Linked DNA regions of Rhodobacter capsulatus SB 1003. The protein of the gene in region 1 interacts with the protein of each later gene in a pairwise test. Links are inferred from orthologs where the notes say so. Each region holds a gene or a part of one and is shown on either strand. Other genes may lie near its edges.

Region 1 (4,786 bases):
CACGGATGTTTCCCCCGACATGATCGGCATGGTGTTTGAACGCTTCATCTCGCGCCATCGCGGCGAGCCGCCCGATATCGACGTCGATTTCGAACATGAACGCCGCGAGGAGGTGATCCAGTGGATCTATGAGAAATACGGCCGCGACCGCGCCGGGCTTTGCGCCACGGTGATCCATTTCCGCACCCGCGCCGCGATCCGCGAGGTGGGCAAGGTGATGGGCCTCTCGGCCGATGTCACCGCGGCGCTTGCGGGGCAGATCTGGGGCCTGTCGAACCGCGGCGCCGATCCGGCCCGCCTGCGCGAGATCGGCCTCAACCCCGAAGACCGCCGCCTTGCGCTGACGATCCGGCTGATTTCCGAGATCATCGGCTTTCCCCGTCATCTGAGCCAACATGTCGGCGGTTTCGTCATCACCCGCGGGCGGCTCGACGCGCTCTGCCCGATCGAAAACGCCGCGATGGAGGGGCGCACCTGCATCGAATGGGACAAGGACGACATCGACGCGCTCGGCATCCTCAAGGTCGATGTGCTCAGCCTTGGCATGCTGACCTGCCTGCGCAAAAGCTTCGATCTGCTGGAACGCCACAAGGGGTTGCGGCTGGATCTGGCCAAGGTACCACAGGAAGACCCCGCCACCTATGCGATGCTGACGCGCGCCGATGCGGTGGGGGTGTTTCAGGTCGAAAGCCGGGCGCAGATGAATTTCCTGCCGCGGATGAAGCCCGCCACCTTCTACGATCTGGTGATCGAGGTGGCGATCGTCCGCCCCGGCCCGATTCAGGGCGGCATGGTCAAACCCTATATCCGCCGCCGTCAGGGGCTGGAGGCGCCCGAACCCTTTGGCCCCGCGCTGGCTGCGGTGACGGCCAAAACCCTCGGCGTGCCGCTGTTTCAGGAACAGGCGATGCAGATTGCCGTCGTCGGCGCGGGCTATTCCGCCGAAGAGGCCGATCAGCTGCGCCGCTCGCTCGCCTCGTTCCGGCGCATGGGCACGATCGGCGCGCATCGCGACCGCTTTGTCTCCGGCATGACCGAGCGCGGCTATCCGCTCGCCGTGGCCGAGGCCTGTTTCGCCCAGATCGAGGGCTTTGCCGATTACGGTTTCCCCGAAAGCCATGCTGCAGCTTTCGCGATGCTGACCTATGTCTCGTCCTGGCTGAAATGCCACCACCCCGAGATCTTCGCCTGCGCTTTGCTCAATTCCCAGCCGATGGGCTTTTACGCCCCGGCGCAGATCGTGCGCGATCTGCGCGAGCATGGGGTGGAGGTGCGGCCGATTTGCGTGAACCGTTCCGACTGGGACAATGCGCTGGAGCGGCGGGCCGACGGGCGGCTGGCGCTGCGGCTGGGCTTTCGGCAGATCAAGGGCTTTCGCGCCGAGGATGCGGGCTGGATCGTCGCCGCGCGCGGCAATGGCTACCCGGATGTCGAAAGCCTGTGGCTGCGCGCGGGGCTCTTGCCCAGCCCGCTCGAGCGGCTGGCCGAGGCGGATGCTTTCGCGGGTCTTGGCCTGACGCGGCGGGATGCGCTTTGGGCGGTGCGGGCGATCCGGGCGCCGAAGCCCCTGCCCCTTTTCGCCAATCCGCTGGATGGCGAGGGCGGGATCGAGCCCGCCGTGACCCTGCCGCCGATGCATCTGGGCGAGGAGGTGGTCGAGGATTACATCGCCCTGCGCCTGACCCTGCGCGCTCATCCGATGGAGCTTTTGCGCCCCGGCCTGCCCGGTCTGACCTGCCACGACCGGCTGGTGACGGCGCCACTGCAGCGCACCGCCGTCTGCGGTCTGGTGATCACCCGCCAGCGCCCCGGCACCGCCTCTGGGGTGATCTTCCTGACCCTCGAAGACGAAACCGGCGTCGCGAATATCGTCGTCTGGCCCAAGGTCTACGAGCGTTTTCGCCGTGCCGTGATGGGCGGGCGGCTGCTTCGTGTCACCGGGCGGCTGGAACGCGAGGGGATCGTGGTGCATCTGATCGCCGAGCGGATCGAGGATCTGTCACCGCGGCTTTCCGAGCTGGGCCACCCGCTGGACGGCGCCATCGGCCAGACCCGGCCCGAGGCCGACGATGCCCCCCGCACGCCGGCGCGGCCCGCCCGCCAGCCGCCCCGGGCGCAGCATCCGCGCGAACAGGCCAAGCGGCTTTTCCCCAGCCGGGATTTCCACTGACCCGCCGTGACGGGCCGGTCAGGCCCGCCGGAACGTCGCCTCGCGCAGGCGGACCTTGGAATAAAAGCCCAGCTCCGGGTCGGTGGCATCGCCCAGCTCCAGCCGCCCCTCGACCAGGATCGGCACGTTGAAGGGTTCGACCTCGACGATCCTGCGGGCATAGACGGCCAGGATGTCATCGGGCCAGGGCATGCCGGGTTCGCAGAACGGACAGACCGCCATCGGCCGGTTCGTCAGCACGAAGAAGACCGAATCCGCCTTCAGCGGCGGCGCCATGAAGCCCTGCACCGCCAAACGCGTGCCCTGCCACGCCAGCGCCAGATCGGAAAAGCTCAGATCCTTGTTGTAAAGATCGCGCAGCCGGATCGGGTCTTCGGCCCGCAGCGGCAAGGCCGGGGCCAGGATCAGCGCGGGGGCAAGGGCAAGAAACTGGCGGCGGTGCATCGGCAAACCTGTCAATGGAAACGGAAACAGGCCCCGGGGTTCCGGGGCCTGCAAGGCTGATCCACGGATCACTCGGGCTTCACGGCGTGGTTCATCACGTGGAAGATCACGTTCTGCTCGATCACGCCGCCGAAGAGATGCGCCCAGGGGCCACGGGCATAGACCGCCACATCCTCGCCGGAATGAGTTTCGGACTGCATCGGCACCAAAGCCTGCTGAATGTAATCCTTGTCGGTCGCCTGTTCCTCGGTCACCTCGGGCCGCGCGCCCGAGAAGCTGCCGTCGGCCTGTTTCACCAGCACCGAGCCGACGCCGTTCAGATAGCCCGCCACGGTATAGGGCTTGCCGTCATCGGCCAGATTGGGCTTGCCGGTATGGGTCACGCCCTGCTCGTTTTCCTCCATGCACAGGCCAAGGACGTTCGAGCCGCGGCCGCAATAGCCGTTGAAGCTGATCGCATGTTCATGGTCGGCGGTGACGATGATCAGCGTCTCTTCCGGGTTCGTCATCTTCATCGCCACGGCGATCGCATCGGCGAAAGCCTTGCCGTCGGTGACGGTGCGGTAAAGGTTGCCGTCATGGTTGGCATGGTCGACCCGGCCGCCCTCGATGTTCAGATAAAAGCCGTTCTCGTTCGTCGAGAGCGCCTTGATCGCGGCCTCGGTCATTTCCGCCAGCGAGGGCTCGCCGGTGCGGTCGGTCTCGTATTTCATGTGGCTCGATTCAAAAAGACCCAGCACCGGGGCCTTGCCGCTCAGATCGAGCGCGGTGAAGTCCTCCTCGCCGAACACCACTTCGGCGCCCAGCGCCTTGGCCTCGGCGACCAGATCGCGGCCATCGGGGCGCTTGCCGTCCTTGCCCTCGACATCCTTGACGTCCTTGGGCAGGAAATGCGCCCGGCCGCCGCCCATCGCCACGTCGATCACCCCGGCCTTGATCTGGTCGATCAGCTGGGCGGCGATGTCCTTTTGCGTGCAGCCCTCGGGCATCTTCGAGGGATCTTCCCAATCGCGGTCGACGGTGCGGGCATAGACCGCCGCGGGCGTCGCATGGGTGATGCGCGCGGTGGACAGAACGCCGACCGACTTGCCCATGTCCGACACGATCTCGGCAAAGGTCTTCGTGCCCGCCGTCGCCCCCGCGGCGCAATCGCCGACATTGACGGTGTCCAGCACGTTGATCATGCCGTTCTTCGTCTTGATCCCCGAATTCATCGCCGCCGCCGTCGGTGCCGAATCCGGGGTCTGGCCGTTCGAGGAATAGGTCTTCACCAGCGCCACATGCGGAAAGGTTTCCTGCGGCTGCACGTAATCGTCGCCCAGACCCCCGGCCTGTTGGCCCGAGAACAGCCGGATCGCATAGTTCGTGCCCACGCCATTGCCGTCGGCGGTGAACAGGATCACGTTCTTCGCGGGCTTGGTGATCGGCGCCACCGTCATGCGCTCGGCGATCTTGGCTTGCCCGGCCTTGAACCAGTCGCTTTGCGCCTGCGGCAGATCCCCGGCCAGAACGGCGACCGAGCTGGCAAGGCAAAGCGCGGTGGAAAGAAGAAGACGAGTCATCGGATGTCCCTGCTTGCTGTCTGTTTCGGGCCGCAACCTAGGCACGACGCGCGACACATTTGCGACAGCCCCCGCCGCGCCGGGATTTTTCTGCGCCGCCAGTCGCTGAAATAGTTATGATATATCATTGCAGACGCGGAAATCCTGCGGCCCGGGCCGCCGGTCACATGAAACTGTTACATTGCCGCCGTCTTAAGGCTGAAATCGCATTCGAAGCGGAGCCGCGAACATGCCGACAGAGCCTTTGCCCCGTCCTGCCTGCCCCCCCGACGGGGCGGTGACACAGCGCGGGCTTGCTCTGCAGATCGAGGGGCTGCGGCTGTGCGGCGAGGGCGGGCGGCAGTTGCTGCAGATCCCGCGGCTGCAGATCGCGGCGGGAGCGGCGGTGGTGCTGCGCGGCCCCTCGGGGGCGGGGAAATCGACGCTGCTGCATGTTCTGGCCGGGTTGATCACGCCGCAGGCGGGGCGGGTGCTCTGGGGCGGCACCGATATTGCCGCGCTGCGCGATGGCCCGCGCGCGGCGTTCCGGCGGGCGACGATCGGCCTCGTGTTTCAGGATCCGCTGCTGTTCGAGGAATTGTCGGCACAGGACAATGCCGCGCTGACCGCG
Region 2 (4,268 bases), 110 kb from region 1 along the record:
GATCGGCAAGGGCCGGGAACTCAGCTTTCGCGCCGAAGGGCTGCTTTAATTCGCCGCCACGGCCAGCGGGAAGCCGGGCAGCGGCATCATCACCGCGCCCTCGCCATCGCCGCAATCGGGCATGGCCAGCGACAGCGGCACCTGCTCGGTGCGGGTGCCAACCGGGCGCAGGACAGCGCCCTGCAGATCCTTGCCGCAGCTTTCCGGCGTCACCGGCGCCTCCAGCACCAGACTCAGGTCCGCCATCGCGGCCGGGGCGGAATAGATCTGCACCGCCTGCGCGGCGCCGGGCTGGCCGAAGCTGGTGATCCAGCCGCCAAGGCGCGTTTCGGCATCGCGCGGCGCCGCCGCCGAGACATCACCGATCGAGCCGGGCGCGGCGCCATATTCATAGCCATGCAGCTCTGCCCCGCTTGCGGGCGGCAGGATCACCGCAATGCGGTTGACCGTCGGCAGCGTCGGCACGGCAAGCGTCACCGTCGCCGTGGCCGTGGCCCCCGGCAGGCCGAGCTGGAACAGCGCCTGTTCCGCAAAGGCCGGAACCAGACCGCTCCAGCCGCCGTCCTCCGAAAGCCGGACCGGCAGGCGCAGCCCCGCGTGGCGGATCTCGGCCAGCGCGCCGGGGTGGCAGGGCGCAAGGACGGTCAGCCGGACCGAGGCGCCGGGGGCAAGCGCGGCCTGCAGCTGTGGCGCGGCACAGGCGCCCGGCGCGGTTTCGATGTCCTGCGGCAGCGGGCCAAGGGCGGCTTCGGCGGCCGGGCGGCGCATCACCGGCACCGTCAGCCGCGGCAGGGACAGCGCGGGCGCCGCCAGATGTCCGCGGGCACCCGGCATCACCGCCGCCGTCACCGGCTGCGAGGGGTCAGCGCGCGGGCCCTCGGGCGCAGCCGTCTGCATGACATGCCCGGTGGCCGCCGCCAGAACGAAGGTGGTGCAGACCATGGCAATCTTGTGAATCGGTCTCATGCCCGGATCCTCCTGCTTCTTGCCAAAAGGTTAACGCCAGATCTCGGCAAAGCTTGGGCCGGACTGCGGCAGAGTTTCCGAAACGGAAACCTTCGCCCGGCCGGAAATTTCCACAAAAACATATCCAGATCAACAGGATAATGAAAAACGGCGGCCCGGGTTCACCCCGGACCGGCGCCATATTTCAGCGCCTTTGTTTCAGGCCAGACGGCCGTGGCAGTGCTTGAACTTCTCGCCCGAGCCGCAGGGGCAGGGGTCATTGCGCGAGGGCTCGCCCCAGGTCGAAGGATCCGATTCGACAAATCCCGGCGCGGCGGCCAACGCCACAGGCGCCGCCGGTTGCGGTGCGGCGCCCGCGGCCGGATCGGCGGCGCCTTCGGCCGCGGCAAGGGCGGCGGCCTGCTGGCGCAGCATCTCGGCGCGTTCCTCGTCGCTCATCGGACGGATCTGGCCCAGCCGTTTCGTCACCTCGTAGCGCAGACTGTCGAGCATGCTTTCGAACAGCTGGAACGACTCGGTCTTGTATTCCGACAGCGGATCACGCTGCGCATAGCCGCGGAAGCCCACGACCGAGCGCAGATGTTCGAGCGTCACCAGATGCTCGCGCCATTTCGTGTCGATCGTCTGCAGCAGGATCTGCTTTTCGATCACCCGCATCGTCTCGGCGCCGAAGGCCTCGGTCTTTTGCGCCATCACCGCATCCAGCGCCGCCGTCACCCGTTCGCGCAGAACGTCCTGGTCGACGCCCTCTTCGGCGGCCCAGTCCGCCAGCGGCAGATCAACCCCGGCATGATCGATGAACGCTGCCCGCATCCCCTCGATATCCCATTGATCGACATAGCTTTTCGGCGGCGCGAATTCGTCGATCAGATCGTCGATCACCTGCTGGCGCATGTCGGCGACGATCTCGGAAATCTCGTCGGTTTCCATGATCTCGCGGCGCTGGCCAAAGACCGCCTTGCGCTGGTCGTTCATCACGTCGTCGAATTTCAGCAGCTGCTTGCGCCAGTCGAAGTTGCGGCCCTCGACCTTGGCCTGGGCGCGTTCCAGCGACTTGTTCACCCAAGGGTGCACGATCGCCTCGCCTTCCTTCATGCCCAGTTTCGAGAGCACGCCTTCCAGCCGGTCCGAGCCGAAGATGCGCATCAGATCGTCTTCGAGCGACAGGAAGAACAAGGACCGCCCCGGGTCGCCCTGACGGCCCGAGCGGCCGCGCAGCTGGTTGTCGATCCGGCGGCTTTCGTGGCGTTCGGTGGCCAGAACGAACAGGCCCCCGGCCTCGATCACCTTCTGCTTTTCCTCGGCATGTTCCGCCTCGATCCGGGCGCGGATCTCTTCGGGGGCGGCGTCGGGATTGGCGGCGATCTGTTCTTGCACCTTCATCTCGACGTTGCCGCCCAGCTGAATGTCGGTGCCGCGACCGGCCATGTTCGTCGCGATGGTGATCGCGCCCAGACGCCCGGCATCGGCGACGATCTGCGCCTCCTGTTCGTGCTGACGCGCGTTCAGCACGTTATGCGGCAGCCCCTCGGCCTTGAGCATCTCCGAGAGCATCTCGGATTTCTCGATCGAGGTGGTGCCGACCAGCGTCGGCTGGCCGATCGCATGCGCGGTCTTGATCGCCTCGATCACCGCGGCGTATTTTTCCTTGGCGGTGCGATAGACGCGGTCGTGCTCGTCCTTGCGCGCCACCGGCCGGTTCGTCGGCACTTCGACGACGCCAAGGTGATAGATGTCGCCGAATTCCTCGGCCTCGGTCACCGCGGTCCCGGTCATCCCCGCCAGTTTCTCGTAAAGCCGGAAGTAGTTCTGGAAGGTCACCGAGGCCAGCGTGACGTTCTCGGGCTGGATCGTCACCCGTTCCTTCGCCTCGATCGCCTGATGCAGACCGTCCGACAGGCGGCGGCCCTTCATCATCCGGCCGGTGAATTCGTCGATCAGCACGATCTCGTCATCGGCGACGACATAGTTCTGATCCTTGAAGAACAGCTTGTGCGCCCGAAGCGCCTGGCCGATGTGGTGCACGATCGTCGTGCTTTCCGGGTCGTAAAGCGACTGGCCCTCGGGCAGAAGGCCGTCGGCCTGCAGCTTCTGTTCCAGAAACTCGTTGCCCTCTTCGGTGAAGGTGGCGTTGCGCTGTTTCTCGTCGAGCTTGTAATGCTCTTCGGTCAGGAACGGGATATAGGCATCGAGCGTGCGATACATGTCGGACCGGTCCTGCGACGGGCCGGAGATGATCAGGGGCGTCCGCGCCTCGTCGATCAGGATGCTGTCCACCTCGTCGACGATGGCGAAGAAGTGATCGCGCTGATACATTTCCGCGACCGAGGCCTTCATGTTGTCGCGCAGATAATCGAAGCCCAGCTCGTTGTTCGTCGCATAGGTGATGTCGGCCGCATAGGCGGCGCGTTTCTCATCATCGGGCTGGAACGGATAGACGACGCCGCAGGTCAGCCCCAGATGGCGATAGACCTTGCCCATCCATTCCGAGTCGCGTTTGGCCAGATAATCGTTCACCGTGACGATATGCACGCCCTTGCCCGCCAGCGCGTTCAGATAGGCCGGGAAGGTGGCGACAAGGGTCTTGCCCTCGCCCGTCTTCATCTCGGAAATATTGCCCTGATGCAGGAAGATCCCGCCCATCAGCTGGGTGTCGAAGGCGCGCAGGCCAAGCGCCCGGCGGGCGGCTTCGCGGCAGTTGGCAAAGGCTTCGGGCAGCAGCGCATCCAGGCTTTCGCCCGCCTGCGCGCGGGCCTGCAGCTCGCGGGTTTTCGCCACGATCTCGGCATCGGAGAGCTTTTCGAAGGCCGGTTCCAGCGCGTTGATCTTCGCCACCAGCGGACGCGTCCGCTTGACCTTGCGGTCGTTGGGCGTGCCGAAGAGCTTTCTTCCAATGTAACCGAGGCCCAGCATTTTTTCTCCGCGGGTTCGTCTGACCAAATCGTGTGAAATGCGGTCTTGTCGCACCCGCCGCGCACCCGTAGAACGGCAAGCGGATAAGGGCGAAACGGCCTTCACAGGACCCTTGGCGATGTAAGGGGCTGCCGTCCGAGTGTCAACGCCGCGGGGTGCCGCGGCCCTGCGGGAGAGGCTTTGATGCCGATTTTCACACGCGTTCTGGGGTCTGTCGCCGTGATGGCGCTTCTGGCCGGTCCGGCGCTGGCCGAGGAGGCCGCGAAAGGGGGCAAGACCCCCGGTCCGGAAACCGTCGTCGCCACGGTCGACGGCACCGAGATCACGCTGGGCATGATGGTGTCCGTCCGCAACAGCCTGCCCGCGGAATATCAGCAGCTGCCCGATCA

The links. Proteins that work in one complex are often made in the same cells at the same time.
Region 2: the proteins of RCAP_RS00685 (region 1) and secA interact in binary tests that used the Escherichia coli proteins (3 or more experiments, as listed by UniProt). The link is inferred for Rhodobacter capsulatus SB 1003 from one-to-one orthologs.

What each region holds. Positions count from the first base shown.
Region 1 is NC_014034.1:143,240-148,025, reverse strand. The notes cover bases 1,930-4,786. They hold RCAP_RS00685 (alkaline phosphatase), read right to left. Parts: upstream 4,177-4,786; coding sequence 2,683-4,176; downstream 1,930-2,682. Other genes in these bases: RCAP_RS00680 (ABC transporter ATP-binding protein), read left to right, coding at 4,454-4,786; RCAP_RS00690 (hypothetical protein), read right to left, coding at 2,189-2,614; RCAP_RS00695 (error-prone DNA polymerase), read left to right, coding at 1,930-2,170. Outside these bases: more of RCAP_RS00695, read left to right, coding at 1-1,929.
Region 2 is NC_014034.1:253,963-258,230, reverse strand. Bases 965-4,268 are described here. They hold secA (preprotein translocase subunit SecA), read right to left. Parts: upstream 3,880-4,268; coding sequence 1,165-3,879; downstream 965-1,164. Other genes in these bases: RCAP_RS01135 (peptidylprolyl isomerase), read left to right, coding at 4,063-4,268; RCAP_RS01145 (hypothetical protein), read right to left, coding at 965-966. Also shown: RadC family protein, read left to right, coding at 1-49; more of RCAP_RS01145, read right to left, coding at 46-964. UniProt on the Escherichia coli protein: Required for protein export, interacts with the SecYEG preprotein conducting channel.